DNA from 2 places in the Stenotrophomonas sp. YJH_SMC_106-19 genome. Region 1 is predicted to be linked to the other one. Evidence: predicted binding sites of a transcription regulator. Region 1 holds the regulator's gene; the other holds the start of a gene.
What was found. Region 1 encodes HrcA, which represses chaperone genes, less so after heat shock. Its sites were predicted from a motif close to TTNGCACTCNNNNNNNNNGAGTGCNAA; they were not measured.
Positions count from the first base shown of each region.

Region 2: rpoH (RNA polymerase sigma factor RpoH) is a predicted target of HrcA. The motif match lies at 2,939-2,965, and genes of this name have one in related genera.

Region 1 covers NZ_JCAFRQ010000002.1:432,500-443,250, reverse strand. The annotation lists gene AC5P5M_RS09670 (MFS transporter) at 1-475, opposite strand, end outside; gene AC5P5M_RS09665 (AraC family transcriptional regulator) at 548-1,345, shown strand; gene dnaJ (molecular chaperone DnaJ) at 1,407-2,531, opposite strand; gene dnaK (molecular chaperone DnaK) at 2,685-4,607, opposite strand; gene grpE (nucleotide exchange factor GrpE) at 4,814-5,329, opposite strand; gene hrcA (heat-inducible transcriptional repressor HrcA) at 5,393-6,457, opposite strand; gene recN (DNA repair protein RecN) at 6,572-8,233, shown strand; gene AC5P5M_RS09635 (LysR family transcriptional regulator) at 8,277-9,194, opposite strand; gene AC5P5M_RS09630 (SGNH/GDSL hydrolase family protein) at 9,292-10,545, shown strand; gene fur (ferric iron uptake transcriptional regulator) at 10,601-10,751, opposite strand, start outside.
Region 2 covers NZ_JCAFRQ010000001.1:1,344,450-1,355,200, reverse strand. The annotation lists gene ftsE (cell division ATP-binding protein FtsE) at 1-188, shown strand, start outside; gene ftsX (permease-like cell division protein FtsX) at 192-1,139, shown strand; gene AC5P5M_RS06050 (response regulator) at 1,147-1,989, shown strand; gene ung (uracil-DNA glycosylase) at 1,986-2,699, shown strand; gene rpoH (RNA polymerase sigma factor RpoH) at 2,977-3,852, shown strand; gene purD (phosphoribosylamine--glycine ligase) at 3,934-5,220, opposite strand; gene purH (bifunctional phosphoribosylaminoimidazolecarboxamide formyltransferase/IMP cyclohydrolase) at 5,282-6,865, opposite strand; gene AC5P5M_RS06025 (CDP-alcohol phosphatidyltransferase family protein) at 7,076-7,693, shown strand; gene AC5P5M_RS06020 (bifunctional alpha/beta hydrolase/class I SAM-dependent methyltransferase) at 7,718-9,481, shown strand; gene AC5P5M_RS06015 (phosphatase PAP2/dual specificity phosphatase family protein) at 9,481-10,751, shown strand, end outside.

The DNA of each region.
Region 1 (10,751 bases):
TCAGCGGCCCCAGCGCGGTACCGAAGTTGCCGCCGACCTGGAACACCGACTGTGCGAAGCCATGGCGCCCGCCGGACGCCAGCCGTGCGATGCGCGACGCTTCCGGGTGGAAGATCGCCGATCCGATGCCGACCAGCGCGGCGGCCATCAGGACCATCGCATAGTTCGGCGCGAAGCCGAGCAGCAGCATCCCGCACAGCGTCGAGGCCATGCCGATCGGCAACGAGTACGGCGCTGGATGGCGGTCGGTATGCATCCCCACCAGCGGTTGGAAGATCGACGCGGTGAGCTGGTAGGTCAGCGTGATCAGGCCGATCTGGGTGAAGCTGAGATTGAAGCCGCCCTTGATGACCGGATAGATCGCCAGGATCAACGACTGCATCATGTCGTTGACGACATGCGAGGTGGAGATGGCGGCCAGTACGCCGGGCGCCACCGGGCGGGAGGTCGTTGCAGGGGAAGCCAGAGTCGACATGGACGCAGTCAGATTTGGGGGCGGTTCCGCATGCTACGGTTGCCTTCCCCTCCCTTCTGCCGCGTTCGGGTCATGGCCTATCGCAAAAAGGACATTGGCGGTGACGTCGATCCGGCTGCGCCGTGGCGCGATGTGCCGCTGCATCGCCCGGTCACCTACCGGGTTACCCAGTACCCGGCCGGCACCCATATCGCAGGCCACAAGCACCAGCGCCACCAGCTGGTCTATGCCATCTCCGGGCTGATGGTGGTGCGCTCGGAAGTCGGTCGCTGGGTCGTGCCCTCCACCCGTGCGATCTGGATGCCGGCCGGCATGGTGCATGCGGTGGACTGCATTGCCGCCGTGCACATGCGCAGCCTGTACATCGACCCGTCATTCGCCCCGCAACTGCCGGCCGAACCGTTCGCGGTACAGGTGGCACCGCTGCTGCGCGAACTGCTGCAGGCAGCCACCCTGATCAAGGGCGAGCACATCGAAGACAGCCGCGATGGCCGCGTGGTGCGCCTGCTGCTGGACGAGCTGCATCGCATGGACGTATTGCCGCTGCACCTGCCCGCGCCCACCGATCCGCGCCTGCAGCGGATCTGCCAGCACATCCAGAAGCATCCCGGCGACGATGCGACGCTGCAGGACTGGGCGCAGTCACTGGAAGTGGATGTGAAAACCATCCAGCGCCACTTCGCCAACGAACTGGGCATGACCTTCGGCCAGTGGCGGCAGCAGGCGCGGCTGCTGGCGGCAATGGAACGGCTGGCGACCGGCGAGAAGGTCATCGATGTCGCACTGGCGATGGGCTACGACAGCCCCAGCGCGTTCACCAGCATGTTCAAGCGCCAGTTGGGGCAGACCCCGGCGGCGTTCTTCCGCTGACCCCATGCACAGAAACGCCGGGCATGGCCCGGCGCTACCGTTCAACGCTTGCGTTGAAAATTCAGGACGTCATCCGGTCCCAGAAGCCCTTCACGCCGTCCATGAAGGTGGCGGACTTCGGCGAGTGCTTGCGCGCTTCCTCACCGACGAAGGTGGCCTCGAACTGCTCCAGCAGCCTGCGCTGGTCGTTGGTCAGGTTGACCGGCGTCTCGACCACCACGCGGCAATACAGATCGCCCTCGCTGCGGCTGCGCACCGAACGCACGCCCTTGCCGCGCAGGCGGAACAGTTTGCCGGTCTGGGTCTCTGCCGGAATGCGGATCTCCGCTTCGCCACCCAGCGTCGCCACGCGCACGGTATCGCCGAGCGCCGCCTGCGAGATGCGGATCGGCACTTCACAATGCAGATCGTCGCCATCGCGCTGGAAGATGGGGTGCTCGCGCACGCGCACTTCCACGTACAGGTCGCCCGGCGGCGTGCCGGCCGGCCCCGCTTCGCCCTCGCCAGCCAGGCGGATGCGATCGCCGGTGTCGACGCCCGCCGGCACCTTCACCGACAGCACCTTGTCTTCCTCGACACGGCCATTGCCGTGGCAGGTCTTGCAGGGCTTGGCAATGATCTGGCCGCGGCCGCCGCAGTTGTGGCAGGCCTGCTGCATGGCGAAGATGCCGCGCTGGATGCGCACCTGGCCGCGGCCGTGGCAGACGTTGCAGGTCTCCACCTTGCCGTCTTCCGAGCCGCTGCCATCGCAATCGCCGCATTCGGCCAGGGTCGGGATCTCGATGCGGCGCTCGACGCCACGCACCGCTTCTTCCAGGTCCAGCTCCATCACGTAACCGATGTCGGCACCGCGGCGTGCCTGGCGCGGACCGCCGCCGGCACCACCGAAGATGTTGCCGAAGATGTCGCCGAAGATATCGTTCATGTCCGGACCACCCGGACCGCCCCCGCCCATGCCGTGCTCGAACGCGGCATGACCGTGGCTGTCATACATCCGGCGCTTGTTGCCGTCGGACAGCACCTCGTAGGCTTCCTTGCACTCCTTGAAGGAGGCTTCGGCGGCCGCATCACCCGGATTTCGGTCCGGATGGAACTTCATCGCGCAGCGGCGGTAAGCCTTCTTCAGCTCTTCTTCGTTGGCGGTGCGGGCCACGCCCAGCACTTCGTAGTAATCGCGCTTGCTCATATCGTGAATCGGCTTCCGGAATGTCGGGATTCGTCAAAGCGGAAGAGCGGAACCAGGTCCGCTCTTGCGTCGGGCGCCCCGACGCGCCGGAGGCGGTCAGGACCCTGATGCGACAACGGGACGCTGCCAGGCAGCGTCCCGCGTCGGTCCGGATCAGGACTTCTTGTCGTCCTTGACTTCGGTGAACTCGGCGTCCACCACGTCGTCGTTGCCCTTGCCCGCATTGCCGGCATCGGCGCCCGGGGCACCGCCCTGCTCTGCCGACGCTGCGGCGAACAGCGACTGGCCGGCTTCCTCCAGCACCTTCGACTTGGCTTCGATCTGTGCCTTGTCGTCGCCCTTCATCGCGGTTTCAAGATCGGCCAGAGCCGCTTCCACCTTGCCGATGACATCGCCGCCGACCTTGCTGCCGTGCTCGGTGATGGCGCTGCGGGTGCCGTGGATCAGGGCATCGGCCTGGTTGCGGGCCTGCACCAGTTCCTGGAACTTCTTGTCTTCTTCGCGGTTGGCTTCCGCGTCGGCGACCATGCGGGCGATCTCTTCCTCGGACAGGCCCGAGCCGGCCTTGATCTCGACCTTCTGTTCCTTGTTGGTCTTCTTGTCCTTGGCCGACACATGCAGGATGCCGTTGGCGTCGATGTCGAAGGACACTTCCACCTGCGGCAGGCCACGCGGCGCCGGCTCGATGCCGGACAGGTCGAACTTGGCCAGCGACTTGTTGAAGCGGGCCTGTTCGCGCTCACCCTGCAGCACGTGCACGGTCACGGCCGACTGGTTGTCCTCGGCGGTGGAGAACACCTGCGAGGCCTTGGTCGGGATGGTGGTGTTCTTCTCGATGATCTTGGTGAACACGCCGCCCATGGTTTCGATGCCCAGCGACAGCGGGGTCACGTCCAGCAGCAGCACGTCCTTGACGTCGCCGCCCAGCACGCCACCCTGGATCGCCGCACCCAGTGCCACGGCTTCGTCCGGGTTGACGTCCTTGCGCGGCTCCTTGCCGAAGAACTCGGTCACCGCCTGCTGCACCTTCGGCATGCGGGTCTGGCCGCCGACCAGGATCACTTCGCTGATGTCGCTCGAACGCAGGCCGGCATCGTTCAGGGCGACGCGGCACGGCTCGATCGACTTCTTGATCAGGTCTTCCACCAGCGCTTCCAGCTTGGCGCGGGTCAGCTTGATGTTCAGGTGCTTCGGACCCGACGCGTCAGCGGTGACGTACGGCAGGTTCACTTCGGTCTGCTGGGCGCTGGACAGCTCGATCTTGGCACGCTCGGCAGCGTCCTTCAGGCGCTGCAGAGCCAGCGGATCCTTGCGCAGGTCGATGCCCTGGTCCTTGTTGAACTCTTCCACCAGGTACTCGATGACGCGGTTGTCGAAGTCTTCGCCGCCCAGGAAGGTGTCGCCGTTGGTGGCCAGCACTTCGAACTGCTTCTCGCCGTCGACGTTGGCGATCTCGATCACCGAGACGTCGAAGGTACCGCCGCCCAGGTCGTACACAACGATCTTGCGATCCTTGTTGTCGCCCTTGTCCAGGCCATAGGCCAGCGCGGCCGCGGTCGGCTCGTTGATGATGCGCTTGACGTCCAGGCCCGCGATGCGGCCAGCATCCTTGGTGGCCTGGCGCTGGCTGTCGTTGAAGTAGGCCGGCACGGTGATGACCGCTTCGGTGACCTTCTCACCGAGGAAGTCCTCGGCGGTCTTCTTCATCTTCTCCAGTACCTTGGCCGAGATTTCCTGCGGCGCCATCTTCTTGGCATCGCTGGTGGCCACCCACGCATCACCATTGTCATGGGCGAGGATGCTGTACGGGACGTGGGCGATGTCCTTCTGCACCTCGGCGTCGGTGAACTTGCGGCCGATCAGGCGCTTCACCGCGTAGAAGGTGTTCTTCGGGTTGGTCACCGCCTGGCGCTTGGCCGAGGCACCGACCAGGACTTCGCCGTCCTTGGTGTAGGCGACGATCGACGGGGTGGTGCGATCGCCTTCCGAATTCTCGATGACGCGGGCCTTGCCGCCGTCCATGATCGCCACGCACGAGTTGGTGGTGCCGAGGTCGATACCAATGATCTTGCCCATGGGGGAGACTCCTGAGAAATGCTGTGTGGATGTCAGTCCGGCCGCTCGGCCGGTGGATGAATGGGATGTGGGGGAGGCTCGTGGAACATTCAAGCCATCTCCCGAACGCTGTGTTCAGCCGTTCAAGGTTCGCCGGGCATTGCCCGGCGATGACGATCCGGGGGTAGCGCCGGGCCATGCCCGGCGGCCGCTCCCGGATCGACCGCTCAGTCGGCGGCCACCACCACCAGCGCCGGCCGCAGCAGGCGCTCGTTGAGCAGATAGCCCTTCTGGAACACGGTCACCACGCTGCCCGGGGCGGCGTCCGGGGCCGGCACCTGGCTGATCGCCTGGTGGTGCTCCGGGTTGAACGGCTGGCCGGTCGGGTCAATCAGGACCAGGCCGTTATCGGCGGCGACCTTCAGCAACTGCTTGTAGGTCAGCTCCAGGCCCTCGCGCAGCGGGTGCGGGTCGTCGCCGGCGGCCTTCAGGCCGGCATCCAGGCTGTCGAACACGGGCAGCAGTTCGCCCAGCAGCTTCTCGTTGGCGAACTTGCGGGCCTGCTCGATGTCGCGGGCCACGCGCTTGCGCTGGTTCTCCAGGTCGGCGCGCTCACGCAGCGCATCGGCCCTGACCTGCTCGACTTCCGCGCGCAGGCGCTCCACTTCGTCATTGACGCCTGCTGCGGCGGCCGCGTCGGCGGCGCTCTGCTGGGATTCGAAATCTGGATGTTCGTGGTTCATGTCTGGGTCCCTGGCGGTCACTCCCCGCCTCCACCCACCCTAGTGTGGGCGGGATGCTGCGTTTCAAGCGTCCGCGGCACCGGATCCGCGCCCGGTCGGTGAAAAGGCCGCGCCCAGCACGTCGGCGGTGGCCTGTACCAGCGGGATCATGCGGTCGTAGGCCATCCGCTTCGGCCCGATCACCCCCAGCACGCCCAGCACCTGCCCATTGGCCGCATACGGGGCGGTCACCAGCGAAACCCCCTGCAGCGGCATCATCCCGGTCTCTTCGCCGATGAAGATGCGCACGCCCGGGGCCTGGATGGTCCGCTCCAGCAGCTGCAGGATCTCGCGCTTGCTGGAGAACAGCTCGAACAGTTCACGCAGGCGCTCCAGGTCGGACAGGTCTTGGACCCCCATCAGGCGGGTCTGGCCCGCCACCAGCATGTCGTCGGCCGCGGGCTGCAGGGCCTGCTCGGCCAGTTCGATGCTGTGCGCCAGCAGCTGCTCCAGCTCGGAACGGGCATCGCGCAGCTCCAGCAGCAGGCGCGCCCGGATCTCCGCCAGCGGCAGCCCGGCGAAATGGGCGTTGAGGTAATTGGCGACCTGCTCCAGCTGGCCCGGGGCGAAGTCCTGGCGGGTTTCGATCACCCGGTTCTGGACCTCGTTGTCGGCGAACACCAGGATCGCCAGCACCCGGCGGCCGTCCAGCGCCACGAAATCGATCTGGCGGAAGGCGAACTGCTCGCGCCGCGGCGCGCTGACCACGCCGACGAAGTGGCTCATCGCCGACAGCAGCTCGGAGGCACTGCCGAGCAGGGCCTGGGTGCTGCCGCCACCGGCCAGTTCCTGGCGCAAGCGGGCCAGCTCGCCCTCGCCCGGCGGCTGCATCTGCAGCAGGCTGTCGACAAACACCCGGTAGCCATGCGCGGTCGGGATCCGCCCGGCGGAGGTATGCGGCGACGCCAGCAGGCCCAGGTCCTCCAGGTCGCCGAGGATGTTGCGGATGGTGGCCGGACTGACTTCCAGCCCGGCCACGCGCGCCAGCGTCTGCGAGCCCACGGGCTCACCATCCTGGATGTGGCGCGCGATCAGCGTGCGCAGCAGATGGCGCGCGCGCGGGGCGAGTTGGTCGGCGGAACCGTGCATGGAATCAACCTGTGAGACACGGAGACTAGATAATGGCGCCGGATCACCTTGGCAAGCCATTGGACCGCCCGCGTGCGCGTGCTAGCGTTGCGCGGCTCAGCTACCCCCAGACCCATGCTCAGACACCTATCGATCAAGGATTTCGCCGTCGTCCGCGCCACCGAACTTGAATTCGGGCCTGGCATGACCGTGGTTTCAGGCGAGACCGGCGCCGGCAAGTCGCTGATGGTCGACGCGCTGGGCTTCCTGTCCGGCCTGCGCGCCGACAGTGGCGTGGTCCGCCACGGTGCCGCCCGTGCCGAGCTGTCGGCCGAGTTCGCGCTGGAGCATCTGCAGGCCGCACGCCAGTGGCTGGCCGACAACGAGCTGGACGATGAGGACCAGTGCCAGCTGCGCCGCGTGATCCGCGCCGACGGCGGTTCGCGGGCCTGGATCAACGGCCGCCCGGTCACCCTCGCCCAGCTGGGCGAACTGGCCGCGCTGCTGGTGGAAATCCACGGCCAGCATGAACAGCAGGCCCTGCTGGCGCGTCCTTCCCAGCTGGCCCTGCTCGATGCCTATGCCGGCAACGAGGAAGAGCGCCGTCAGGTCCGCCGCGCCGCAGCCGCCTGGCAGGCACTGGTCGATGAATCCCTGGCGCTGTCGCAGCAGGGCGACGTCAGTGACCGTATCGGTTTCCTCGAGCATCAGCTGCGCGAACTGGACCGTGAGGATCTGGAGCCCGAATCGATCCTCGCGCTGGGCGCCAGTCATCGGCGCCAGGCCCATGCCAGCGCGCTGCTGACCGCCTGCCAGGCCGCCAGCAACCAGCTCAACGGCGACGAGGGCAGCTCGGCGCTGGATCAGCTGCAGCAGGTGCGGCACGAACTGGCCCGGCTGATCGAACACGACCCGCGCCTGGGCGAGGTGGACAGCCTGATCGAAAACGCGTCGATCCAGCTGCACGAAGCCCTGTCACTGCTCGACCGCGTGCACGACGACCTGGATGCCGACCCCGAACAGTTCGAGGAGAACGAGCGCCGTCTCGGCCGCCTGCACGACCTTGCGCGCAAGCATCGCGTGCCGATGGACGAACTGGGCGCGCAGCGCGAGCGCATGCATGCCGAAGTGGAGCAGCTGCGCGGCGCAGACGAACGGCTGCAGCGCCTGGCCGGCGAGATCGACAAGGCCGCGGCCGCCTGGCGGGTGCAGGCCGAAGCACTGACCGCAAGCCGGCGCAGTGCGGCGGCCGCGCTGTCGACCACCACCACCGGCATCATCGCCGAGCTGGGCATGGGCGGTGGCCAGTTCCTGATCGAGCTGGAACCCCAGGACGGCGGCAAGCCCGACCCGCAGGGCGCCGAACGCGTGGAGTTCCTGGTCGCGGCCAACGCCGGTCAACCACCACGCGCCCTGCGCAAGGTGGCCTCGGGTGGCGAACTGTCGCGCATCTCGCTGGCAATCGAAGTGGCCGCGCTCGACCTGGACGCCGTGCCGACCATGGTGTTCGACGAAGTCGACTCGGGCATCGGTGGCGCGGTGGCCGACATCGTCGGCCAGAAACTGCGCGCCCTTGGCGAGAAGCGCCAGGTGCTGTGCGTGACCCACCTGCCGCAGGTCGCGTCCAAGGGCCATGCCCACTACCGGGTCAGCAAGGCACCGGTGGAAGGCATGACCCAGAGTGCGGTGGAGAAGCTGGACCTCAAGGCACGCGAGGAAGAACTGGCACGCATGCTCGGTGGCGTCGAAGTGAGCAAGGAAGCGCGCGCGGCCGCCCGCAAGCTGCTGCAGGTCTGACGCCGGCGGCGTCGAGCGACGCCCGGTCCGTCCCACCGCAGGTTCACCCCAGCGGCCGCGCCAGATCCACCGTTTCCACCAGGAAATCCAGGAACGCACGCACCCGCAGCGGCAGATAGCCACCCTGCCCCAGGAATACCGCGTGCACCTCTTCCAGATCGCCGGGATTGGCCTCTTCCAGCACCGGCAGCAGCCGCCCGGCCGCTATGTCGTCCCTGACCTGGAACGCGGCCAGCCGGGCCAGCCCGAGCCCTCCCAGCACCAGCTGCCGCAGGGCATCGCCGTTGCTGGCGCGCGCATTGCCGCTGGTGGGCACGCGCAGCACCTGGCCGCCCTGCAGCAGCGGCCACCCCTGCATCGCCCGCGCATGGCCGATGTCCAGCCGGTTGTGCGTCTGCAGGTCGTCGACGTTGCCAGGCAGACCGTGTCGCTGCGCATAGCCGGGTGAGGCCACGATCATCATCCGCGTCGCCCCCAACCGTCGTGCCACCAGGCTGGAACTCTTCAGCGGACCGGCCCGCACGGCCACATCGGTGCGCTGCTCGAGCAGATCGATCACTTCATCGGTCAGGGTCAGGTCCACCCCCACCTGCGGGTGCTGCTGCAGGAACATGGGCAGCAACGGCAGCAGGAAATGCTGGCCGAAGGGCACGTTGGCATTCACCCGCAGCCGCCCGCGCGGTTCGGCATGCGCGCTCGCACAGCGCTCGGCCTCTTCCAGGTCAGCAAGCACGCGCAGCCCGCGCTCGTAGAAGGCGCAGCCCTCCGGGGTCAGCTGCAGCTGGCGGGTGGATCGCTGCAGCAGGCGCGTGCCCAGCCGCTGCTCCAGCCGCGCCACCAGCTTGCTGACCGCCGAGGGCGTCATGTCCAGGCTGCGGGCCGCCGCGGAGAATCCGCCGGTTTCGATCACCCTCACGAACACTTCCAGCTCGCCGGAGCGATTGATGTCGGGTCGCGCCATGGTGATGAATCCAGTTCACAGATGATTATCCAGGCGCAGTCTAGTTCACAGAAAGCGGCAGGGACACCATGGCCCCTCCTTCCGACGGACCCTTCCGATGAACCGCCTGAGCACGTTGACCACCGCTGCCCTGCTCACCCTGTCCGCAGCAGCCAGCGCCACGGCCGCCCCTCCCCGGCACTGGGTGGCCAGCTGGCAAGCCAGTCCACAACCGGTTTGGCAGGCAGACTTCCTGTTTCCGACGCTGATCCCCGCAGAGCTGGCCGACCAGACCTTCCGCCAGACCGTCCGCATCAGCCTGGGCGGCTCGCGCCTGCGTGTCCGCTTGAGCAACGCCTACGGGACACAGCCACTGCGGGTGGGCCGGGCCACCCTGGCGGCACATCCGGGCGAGGTGCCGCAGGCGCTGACCTTCGATGGCCAGCCCGGCGTGCTGATCGCGCCTGGCCAGGACCGGCTCAGCGACGCGCTGCCACTGCCCACGCGCAACCTTCAGTCGCTGCAGGTCAGCATCCATCTGCCACAGCCCACGCCGCTGCGGACGTTCCACTGGGAGGGCCGGCAGACCAGTTGGATCGCGCCGGGTGACCAGAGCCTGGCTGCGGACCTGGACCGGGCCCGCAGCACCACGGCCCGCCTGCTGCTGTCCGGCATCGACGTCGAAACCGCAGCCCGCGCGCGCAGCGTGGTGGTGATCGGCGACTCGATCACCGATGGCGCAACGGCCAGCCTCGACCAGGACCAGCGCTGGACCGACCATCTCGCCGCACGGCTGGCACCGCAGGGAGTCGCAGTGGTCAACGCCGGCATCTCCGGCGGACGCCTGCTGCGCGACGGCATGGGGGAATCCGCCCTGGCCCGCTTCCCGCGCGATGTCCTCGACCAGCCCGGTGTCGCCAGTGTGATCGTGCTGATCGGCATCAACGACATCAGCTGGCCGGGCACAGCGTTCGCGCGCGACCAGGCCCGGCCCGGGCTCGCCGAACTGCAGGCCGGCTATCGCAGCCTGGCCGGACAGGCCCATCGCCATGGACTGCGCATTGTCGGCGCAACCCTGCCGCCGTTCGCCGGTGCCCTGCCCGGCACCCCGCTGGACGACTACTACCAGCCGGACAAGGACGCACTGCGCCAGCAGCTCAATGCCTGGCTGCGGCAGGACAGCCCATTCGATGCGGTGATCGACCTGGATGCAGTGCTGCGCGACCCCGCCGATCCCTCACGGATGGCCGCCGCCTACGATTCAGGCGACCATCTGCATCCGGGCGATGCCGGCAACCGGGCCATGGCCGAGGCCGTGGATCTGCGGATGCTGATGCCGCCATCGCACCCGGCGGTCACTCCGCCGCGCTGACGAAAAACCCCGGGCCCAGCCCGGGGTCTCGTCGCAACCGGCACGCAGGGGGTGCCTATCTGCGCTTCTTGCGCACGTACAGCACCAGCGAGTGTTCTTCCAGCTCATAGCCGTGATCGGCCGCGATCTTGCGCTGCAGTTCCTCGATCTCGGTACTTTCGAACTCGATGATCTTGCCGCTGTCCACATCGACCATGTGATCGTGA
Region 2 (10,751 bases), on a different contig from region 1:
CCGGCAACCTGGACCCGACCCTGGCGGCGGAGATCATGGCCCTGTTTGCCGAGCTGCCCGCGCGCGGCACCAGTGTGCTGGTGGTCAGCCACGACCTTCCCCTGCTGCGTCGCATGCGCAAGCGCGTGCTGATTCTCGACCACGGCCGGCTGGTGGACGACATCTCGCCGCAGGATCTGGCGGAGTAACGCATGGCGAAGAACGAAAACAGCGAAGCCGCCGCACCCTCGCGTCTCGGCGTGTGGTTCCAGCACCACGTGCACAGCGTGGTGTTCAGCCTGGGCCGCGCCTGCCGCAAGCCGTGGGCGACCCTGCTGACGGTGATGGTCATGGCGCTGGCGCTGGCACTGCCACTGGGCCTGTCGATCGCGCTGGACAACCTCAAGCATTTCGCCGGCAGCGTGCAGCAGTCGCGCGACATCAATGTCTTCCTCAAGGGCACGGTGGATGGCCCGGGTGCGTTGCGCCTGGCCGGCCAGCTGCGCGACCGCGATGACGTCGGCGAGGTGACCGTGCGCACGCCCGAGCAAGGGCTGCAGGAGCTGCGCGATGCCGGCCTTGGCGAGGCGATCGACGCGCTGAATGACAATCCGCTGCCTTCGCTGCTGGTCATCACCCCGGGGCAGGGCAAGGACGATGCGCGTCTGGCGCGTGCGCTGGAAAGCCTGCCCGAGGCCGATCTGGTGCAGCACGATGCGCTGTGGCGGCAGCGGCTGGATGCGTGGCTGGCGTTCGGCGCACGGCTGGTACAGGTGCTTTCGGTGCTGCTCGGCGTCGGCGCTGCGTTGGTGGTCGGCAACACCGTGCGCCTCGACATCCAGGCACGGCGCGAGGAAATCGGCGTGCTGCAGCTGCTCGGCGCCAGCGATGGCTTCATCCGCCGGCCCTTCCTGTATCTGGGCGCCTGGTATGGGCTGGGCGCCGGCGCGGTGGCGCTGGCCCTGATCGGTGTTGCCGGCGCCGCCCTGCGCGCGCCGCTGGCTGACCTGTCACGCAGCTACGGCAGCCCGTTCGAGCTGCACGGCCTGGACCTGCTGCATGGCAGCCTGGTCCTGCTGGGCACGCTGCTGCTGGGCTGGCTGGGCGCGTGGCTGGTCACCGGCCACTTCCTCCGCCAGACCCGCCCGACCGACACCTGAGACCGGCATGCAACCGCAAGCGCTGAAGCACCTTGAAGGGCCCGCTACGCGGGTGATGGTGGTCGACGGTTCCAAACTGGTGCGCAAGCTGATCGCCGACGTGCTGCAGCGTGATCTGCCGGGCGTGGAGGTGATCGGCTGCGACAGCATCGAGGATGCCCAGCAGGCGCTGGCCCAGGGGCCGGTAGACCTGGTCACCACCTCGCTGACCCTGCGTGACGGCGACGGCCTGGCGCTGGCGCGGACGGTCCGCGAAGCTGCCGGCCAGGCGTACGTGCCGGTGATCGTGGTCTCCGGCGATGCGCAGCAGCATCTGGAGCAGCGGCGCTTCACCGAGTACGTCACCGACTATTTCGACAAGGCGCTGGGCCATGAGGCGCTGGCGACCTTCATCCGTGGCTATGTGCAGCCGCAGACCATTCCCGGGGCGACCATCCTCTACATCGAGGACAGCCGGGTGGTGGCGGAGGCGACCAAGCGCATGCTCGAACGCCAACAGCTCAACGTGCTGCACGTGGTCAGTGCCGAAGAGGCCTTCACCCTGCTCACGGCCGAATCGCTGGGCCGCAGCCGCCACCGCATCGACCTGGTGTTGACCGACGTCACCCTGAAGGGCGAATTGAGCGGACGCGACGTGGTGCAGCGCGTGCGCGTGGATTTCGGCTACGGCAAACGCCGACTGCCGGTGCTGGTGATGACCGGCGACGGCAATCCACACAACCAGACCGGGTTGCTGCAGGCCGGTGCCAATGATCTGGTGCTGAAGCCGATCGAGGAGCGCCTGCTGGTGACCAAGGTGCTGTTCCAGCTGCGCCTGGCCCGCTTGAACGATGGACCCCTGTTGCGATGACCGATGACGTAGTGGACACCCCGACGATCCAGCTGGAACCGAGCTGGAAGCAGCAGGTCGGCGATTACCTGTTGCAGCCGCAGATGCGCGAACTCTCCACCTTCCTGCGCCAGCGCAAGGCGGCCGGCGCGGCGGTGTTCCCGCCGGGGCCGCAGATCTTCGCGGCGTTCGACGCCACGCCGTTCGAACAGGTGAAAGTGGTGATCCTGGGCCAGGACCCGTACCATGGGCGCGGCCAGGCGCACGGACTGAGCTTCTCGGTGCCCGCCGGCGTTCCGGTGCCGCCATCGCTGCTGAACATCTACAAGGAGATCGAGGGCGACCTCGGCATCCCCCGTCCCGATCACGGCTGCCTGGTGCCGTGGGCGCAGCGCGGCGTGCTGCTGCTCAATGCCGTGCTGACGGTGGAGGAGGGCAGGGCCGGCGCCCACCAGGGCCGCGGCTGGGAAGGCTTCACCGACCACGTGGTGGATGTGCTCAACCGCGAACGCGAAGGCCTGGTGTTCATGCTCTGGGGGGCCTACGCGCAGCAGAAGGGCAAGGTCATCGATACCCGGCGCCACCGTGTGCTGAAAGCCCCGCATCCCTCGCCGCTGTCGGCCCATCGTGGCTTCCTCGGCTGCCGGCATTTCTCGATGGCCAACGACTACCTGCAGCGTCGCGGGCAGGCGCCGATCGACTGGTCGCTGCCGCCGCGCGCGGCGCTTTGACCGCCACAGGCGGCCGGGCCTGAACACCGGGCAACGTTTCCTGGCCTGAATGGGCCTCCGGAACGGCCCGTTCAGCTCCGCTTGACCGGAATCGGCCGGTTTTCAGCAGGTAATTGGTTGAATTCCAAGGGATTGTGAATCCCGAAAAGCACGCTCGCCACTGTCATCAAATCGCGCTACGGTAGGGCTCTGTTTGGGACCAGTGTTGCATCAATAGGATGCTGGAACTTTTTCCTCCTTTAGCAGTCCAAATCCCGGACTGCTAAGATGGGTGCCTATGAGCCAGAACACCTCTACTGCCCTTGTGGCAAACAATCTCCCGATTCCCAGTGCGCTCGGTTCGCTGGACGCCTACATCGGTGCCGTGCACCAGATCCCGGTGCTGTCGGTCGATGACGAACAGGACCTGGCCCGTCGCTTCCGCGACGGCAACGATCTGGACGCTGCCCGTGAGCTGGTGCATTCGCACCTGCGCTTCGTGGTGCACGTGGCCCGCGGCTACAACGGCTATGGCCTCGCCCTGGGCGACCTGATCCAGGAAGGCAACATCGGCCTGATGAAGGCGGTCAAGCGCTTCGACCCGGACATGGGCGTGCGCCTGGTGTCCTTCGCCGTGCACTGGATCCGTGCCGAGATGCACGAGTTCATCCTGAAGAACTGGCGCATCGTCAAGGTCGCCACCACCAAGGCGCAGCGCAAGCTGTTCTTCAACCTGCGCAAGTCGAAGACGCGCCTGGGCTGGATGAACGCCGCGGAAGTCAGCGCGGTGGCCAAGGATCTGAACGTGTCCGAGCGCGAGGTCATGGAAATGGAGTCGCGCCTGTCCGGTCGCGATATCGGTTTCGATGCGCCCAGCGACGAGGATGATGATCATGCGCCGCCGTCGCCGGCCGCATACCTGGTGGCCAACGATGAAGATCCGTCGATGGCCTACGAGCGTGCCGACAGCGAGGACAACCAGCTGCAGCTGCTGCGCGAAGGCATGGCCGAACTGGATGCGCGTTCGCGTGACATCATCCGCCGCCGTTGGCTGGATGCGGACAGCAAGGTGACGCTGCAGGAACTGGCAGACGAGTACGGCGTGTCGGCCGAACGCATCCGCCAGGTCGAGGCGAATGCCCTGAAGAAGATGAAGGCGCTGTTCACCGCGTGATGTGACGTCACAGGTATCCAACAGAAAACCCGGCATTGCCGGGTTTTTTGTTGGGTCTGCCAAGCAACAGGCCGCTGCCCTTTACGCGCCCTCACGCGCGATCGCGCGCCAGCCGATGTCGTTGCGGTGGAATTCGTTGGCCCAGCTGACCTTGGCCACACCGGCGTAGGCATTGGCCTGCGCATCACGCACGCTGTCACCCAGCGCCGCCACACACAGCACGCGGCCGCCGGCACTGACCACCCGACCCTGCGCGTCCAGTGCAGTACCTGCATGGAAGACCTTGGCGCTGGCCGGCACCTCATCCAGGCCGGAAATCACATCGCCGGTGACTGGCGATTCCGGGTAGGGTTTCGCGGCCAGCACCACACCCAGCGATGGGCGCGCATCCCACTGTGCCTGCACCTGGTCCAGGCGGCCATCAATGGCGGCTTCCACCAGCTCGACCAGATCCGACTGCAGGCGCAGCATCACCGGCTGGGTTTCCGGGTCACCGAAGCGCACGTTGAACTCGATCACCTTTGGTGCGCCGCTGGCATCGATCATCAGGCCGGCGTAAAGGAAGCCGGTGAACGGAATGCCGTCGGCGATCATGCCCTGCACGGTCGGGTTCACCACCTCGCGCATCACCCGCGCGTGCACCTCCGGCGTGACCACCGGGGCCGGTGAGTACGCGCCCATGCCGCCGGTGTTCGGCCCGGTATCACTGTCGCCGACTCGCTTGTGATCCTGCGAGGTGGCCATCGGCAGCGCATGCACGCCATCGACCATCGAAATGAAGCTGGCTTCCTCGCCGTCGAGGAATTCCTCGATCACCACGCGTGCGCCGGCGTCACCGAATGCGTTGCCGGAGAGCATGTCGCGCACCGCATCCTCGGCCTCGGCCAGGGTCATTGCAACGATCACCCCCTTGCCGGCGGCCAGGCCATCGGCCTTCACCACGATCGGCGCACCCTTCTCGCGGATGTAGGCCAGTGCCGCCTCCACGTCGGTGTGCACGGCGTAGAACGCGGTCGGGATGTTGTGCCGGGCCAGGAAGTCCTTGGCGTAGGCTTTGCTGCCTTCCAGCTGGGCAGCGGCGGCGGTTGGCCCGAAGATGCGCAGGCCGGCGGCACGGAACCGATCGACCACGCCTGCCACGAGCGGCACTTCCGGGCCGACCACGGTGAGTTCAACACCTTCGGCCTGGGCCAGGGCCAGCAGACCATCGATGTCGGTGACCTTCACCGCCACGTTGCGGCACTTGTCTTCGGTGGCGGTGCCGGCGTTGCCGGGTGCCACGAGTACCTCATCGACGCGGGAGGACTGGGCCAGCTTCCATGCCAGGGCGTGTTCGCGGCCGCCGGAGCCGATGACGAGGATCTTCATGGGACAGGGTTCTCGTAAGCAGAAAAGAAAAGCCGGGCAGGGCCCGGCTTGGTGATGCGGATCAGTGGCGGAAGTGGCGCACGCCGGTGAACACCATGGCCAGGCCATGCTCGTCGGCGGCGGCGATCACCTCGGCGTCGCGCATCGAGCCGCCCGGCTGGATGACCGCCTTGATGCCGGCGGCGGCGGCGGCATCGATGCCGTCGCGGAACGGGAAGAACGCATCGGAAGCCATCACCGAGCCTTCAACCACCAGGTTCGCGTCGGCCGCCTTGATGCCGGCGATGCGCGCCGAATACACGCGGCTCATCTGGCCGGCACCCACGCCGATGGTGCGGTTGTCCTTGGCGTACACAATCGCGTTGGACTTCACGAACTTGGCCACCTTCCAGGCGAACAGCAGGTCGGTGAACTGCTTGTCGGTCGGTGCCAGCCTGCTGACCACTTTCAGTTCGTCACGGGTCATGCCGCGGTTGTCCGAGGACTGCAGCAGCACGCCCGAGCCGACACGCTTGCTGTCGAAGTTGTTCAGGCCGTCGCCATGCGGAATGCGCAGCACGCGCACGTTGGCCTTCTTCTGCGCGTATTCCAGCGCCGCCGGCTCGTAGTCCGGTGCGATCAGCACTTCCACGAACTGACGGTCCAGGATGACCTGTGCGGTGGCGGCGTCCAGCGGCTTGTTGAAGGCGATGATGCCGCCGAAGGCACTGGTCGGGTCGGTGGCGTAGGCCAGCTCGTAGGCATCGCCGTTGCCGGCACCCACCGCCACGCCGCACGGGTTGGCGTGCTTGACGATGACACAGGCCGGCGCATCGAACTGGCGCACGCATTCCCAGGCGGCATCGGCATCGGCCAGGTTGTTGTAGCTCAGTTCCTTGCCCTGCAGCTGCTGGAAGGTGGCCAGGGTGCCCGGCACCGGGTACAGGTCGCGGTAGAACGCGCCGCTCTGGTGGGGGTTCTCGCCGTAGCGCAGGTCCATCACCTTGACGAAGGTGGAGTTCATCTGCGCCGGGTACTCGGCACGCACCGGCACGGCGGCGTCGGTGGCGGTGACCGCCGACAGGTAGTTGCTGATCGCCGCATCGTACTGGGCGACGCGGTTGAACGCGGCGACCGAGAAGGCGAAGCGGGTGGCCGCCGGCAGCTGGCCATCATGGGTGTCCAGGGCGCCCAGCAGCTCGGCGTACTGTGACGGGTCGGTGGCCACGGCCACGCGGGCGAAGTTCTTGGCCGCCGAGCGCAGCATGGCCGGGCCGCCGATGTCGATGTTCTCCACCGCGTCGGCCAGGGTGCAGTCGGCCTTGGCGGTGACCGATTCGAACGGGTACAGGTTCAGTACCAGCAGGTCGATGGCGCCGATGCCGTGTTCGGCCATCACGGCGTCATCCAGGCCCGAGCGGCCCAGCAGGCCGCCGTGCACCATCGGGTGCAGGGTCTTGACCCGCCCGTCCATCATTTCCGGGAAACCGGTGACCTCGGCGACGTCCTTCACCGCCAGGCCCGCATCACGGATCGCCTTGGCGGTGCCGCCGGTGGACAGCAGCTCGACGCCGCGGGCGGCCAGAGCGGTGGCCAGCTCGACCAGGCCGGTCTTGTCGGAAACGGAGAGGAGGGCCCGACGGACGGGCAACAGATCAGCAGTCATGGGACAGGGCAATCGGCAGCGGAGCGGGGCCGATATTGTAGGCGGTGGGGGCCGACGGCGGGCGGCGGCGGCAAAATTGACCGGCCCCAACGGCCCTGCGGCCGCCTTCGGTATGCCCTGGCCGGCGCCGCGCCGCGGACATTTCGACGGAGGTGCGCTCCCAATCGGGTAGGCTGTGCCGGAACTGCCAGGGAGCTGCGGGTTCGGATCGTGTCGATCTATGCATTGAAAGGACGTTTCCAGGACCTGCTGCGTCCGGCCGTAGGCGGCCTGCATCGCGCGGGGATCACCGCCAATGCGGTGACCGTGGCCGCTGCCGTGGTCTCGCTGCTGGTCGCCGTCGTGGTCTGGTGCTGTGCGCCACAGCAACCGCTGCTGTATCTGGCCCTGCCGCTGTGGATGCTGCTGCGCATGGCCCTCAATGCCGTGGACGGCATGCTGGCCCGCGAGTTCGGCCAGCAGTCGCGGCTGGGCGCCTATCTGAACGAGCTGTGCGATGTGGTGGCCGATGCGGCGCTGTACCTGAGTCTGCTCAGCGTGCCGGGCGTTCGCCCGGAAGCGCTGTGGTTGCTGGCCTGGGGCGCAGCACTGAGCGAGTACGCCGGCGTGCTGGGCCTGATGGTCGGTGCCAGCCGCCGCTATGACGGCCCGATGGGCAAGAGCGACCGTGCCTTCGTCATCGGCCTGCTGGGCCTGCTGCTGGCGTTCGGCTGGGCCGGTGCCCTGACGGTCGGCGGCGTGGCCGCAGCGATGGCGCTGCTGTGCGGGGTAACGGCGGTCAACCGCGTCCGGCGGGGACTGAAGGAAGCGGCCACAGCGCAGCGATAAGTCAACAGCCCACCAGGAGAAGGCATGCGTCAGGTGCAGGAACGGGAATTCCACAGCTTCGACCAAGTACCGCTGTTCTACCGGCACTGGCCGGTTGCGGCCGCAGGCACACCACCGGGGCGCACGGTCCGGGCCATCGTGCTGCTGCATCGTGGCCACGAGCATTCAGGGCGGGTCGCCCATCTGGTCGACGAGCTGGACCTGCCGGAGATCGCCTTCTTCGCCTGGGACGCGCGCGGCAATGGGCGTTCGCCGGGCGAGCGTGGCGACGCACCGGGCTTCCCTGCGCTGGTGCGCGACCTGGACAGCTTCATCGCCCACATCGGCAGCGAGCACGGCATCGCGGTCGAGGACATCGTCGTGGTCGCGCAGAGCGTGGGCGCGGTCATCGCTGCGACCTGGGTACACGACTATGCCCCCCGCCTGCGCGCGCTGGTGCTGGCGTCACCGGCATTCAAGGTGAAGCTGTATGTGCCGTTCGCACGTCCAGGCCTGGCCCTGATGCAGAAGCTGCGCGGCAATTTCTTCGTCAACAGCTACGTCAAGCCGCAGTGGCTGACGCATGATCCGGCACGGGTGGAGAGTTACCGCACCGATCCACTGATCACCCGGCCGATCTCGGTACGCGTGCTGCTGGGCCTGTATGAAGCCGCCGACCGCATCGTGGCCGACGCGCAGGCGATCAGCGTGCCGGTGCAACTGCTGGTGTCCGGCTCCGACTTCGTGGTGCACCGTGGTCCGCAGGACCGCTTCTATGAGCGCCTGTCCAGTCCGATCAAGGAGCGCGTGTACCTGCCGGGTTTCTTCCACGACACGCTGGGCGAGCGCGATCGTGCACCGGCACTGGCGCGCATCCGCGACTTCATCCAGGCGCGTTTCGCCGAACCGCTGCGCACGCTGTCGCGGCGCGACGCGCACCGGCATGGGCCGACGTTCGAGGAATCGGAGATCCTGGCCTGGCCACCGGAACGCAACAGCCTGGCCGACCTGCGCTGGCGCGGGGTGCGCGCGGGCCTGCGCCTGGGCGGCACCCTGTCCGAAGGCATCGCGCTGGGCCTGCAGACCGGTTTCGATTCCGGCAGCACGCTGGACTACATCTACCGCGACGAAGCGCGCGGCAAGGGACCGGTGGGGCGGATGATCGACCGCAACTACCTCGATGCGATCGGCTGGCGTGGTATCCGCGTGCGTGGCCAGCACCTGCAGGAACTGCTGCGAGATGCCGCCACGCGCCTGCGCGGCCAGGATCTGCCGGTGCAGGTGCTGGACGTGGCCGCCGGCCATGGCCGCTATGTGCTGGAAGCCCTGGGCCAGGGCGAACAGCGCGCTGACCGCATCGTGCTGCGTGATTTCAGCCCGCTCAACGTGACCCAGGGCCAGGCCTTGATCGAACGGCTGGGAGCCGCCGACATCGCCCGCTTCGAGCAGGGAGACGCGTTCGATCCGGTGTTGCTGGCGACGGTGGAACCCACGCCGACGCTGGCAGTGGTCTCAGGCCTGTACGAGCTGTTCCCCGACAACGATGCCGTGCTGCGTTCGCTGCAGGGTATTGCCGCGGTGGTGCCGGAGGGGGGCTACCTGGCCTATACCGGCCAGCCCTGGCACCCGCAGCTGGAATTCATCGCCCGTGCACTCACCAGCCATCGCGGAGGCGCTGCCTGGGTCATGCGACGGCGCACCCAGCAGGAGATGGACGAGCTGGTGCGGCTGTCGGGCTTCGAGAAGGTGACCCAGCGCATCGATGCGTTCGGCATCTTCACCGTATCGCTGGCACGTCGGGTCGCCTGATGGCCATCACCGCAACGCCGATCGTTGCCGAGGCACCGCGTCCGTGGCGCCGCGCGCTGCTGTGGCTGGCGCTGCTGGGCCCGTTCTTCTTCGCCAGTTATGGCTTTGCCAACTGGATGGCCGGCCGCCACGACATGGTTCCGGTTGTCGTGTTCGACTGGGAGACGCGCATTCCGTTCGTACCCTGGACGATCGTGCCGTACTGGTCGATCGACCTGTTCTACGCGGTGTCGTTCTTCCTGTGCCGGCAGCGCCTGGAGCTGGACCGCCATGCGCTGCGGCTGCTCAGTGCACAGGTGATCGCAGTGGCCTGCTTTCTGCTGTGGCCGCTGCGCTTCAGCTTCGAGCGGCCGGAGACGGGCGGTGCCTATGGCTGGTTGTTCGAAGTGCTGCTGGGGTTCGACAAGCCTTTCAACCAGGCGCCGTCATTGCACATCGTGCTGCTGATCGTGCTGTGGGTGAAGTTCGCCCACTACCTGCAGGGCGTCTGGCGGCTGGTGCTGCATGCGTGGGCATTGCTGATCGGCATTTCGGTGCTGACCACGTTCCAGCATCACTTCATCGACATTCCCACCGGCCTGCTGGTGGGCTGGCTGTGCGTGTGGCTGTGGCCGGACCAGGGAACACCGCCGTTGCGTGCCTGGCAGTCCGCGGAGGATCCCGCGCGGTGGCGGCTGGCGCTGCTCTACCTTCTGGGTGCCGCCGTGCTGCTGGTGCCGGCGCTGGCGCTGCGAGGCACTGCGCTGTGGCTGCTGTGGCCGGCGATCTCGCTGCTGCTGGTGGCGCTGGCGTACGCCGGACTGGGCACGGCCATGTTCCAGAAGCGCGACGACGGGCGCCTGACCATGGCCGCGCGCTGGCTGCTCGCGCCTTACCTGGGCGCCGCCTGGATCAATTCGCGGCTATGGACATGGCGGGCACCGCAGCCCTCGGCGGTGGCCGATGGCGTGTGGTTGGGACGGATTCCACGGGCGGCCTTGGCGTCGCCACTGCACGGCGTGGTCGATACCTGCGCAGAGCTGTCGTGCCGGGCGCCAGGTGCTGCGTATGCCAGCGTTCCGATGCTGGACATGGTGGTGCCCTCGCCGGCGCAGCTGCGCGAGGCCGCTGCCGCCATCGAACGCCTGCGCATGCAGGGGCCAGTACTGGTGTGCTGTGCCCTGGGCTATTCGCGCAGTGCGGCCAGCGTAGCGACCTGGCTGCTGTGCAGCGGCCGGGCACGGGACGCAGCCGAGGCGGTTGCACGGATACGTGCCGCGCGGCCCTCCAT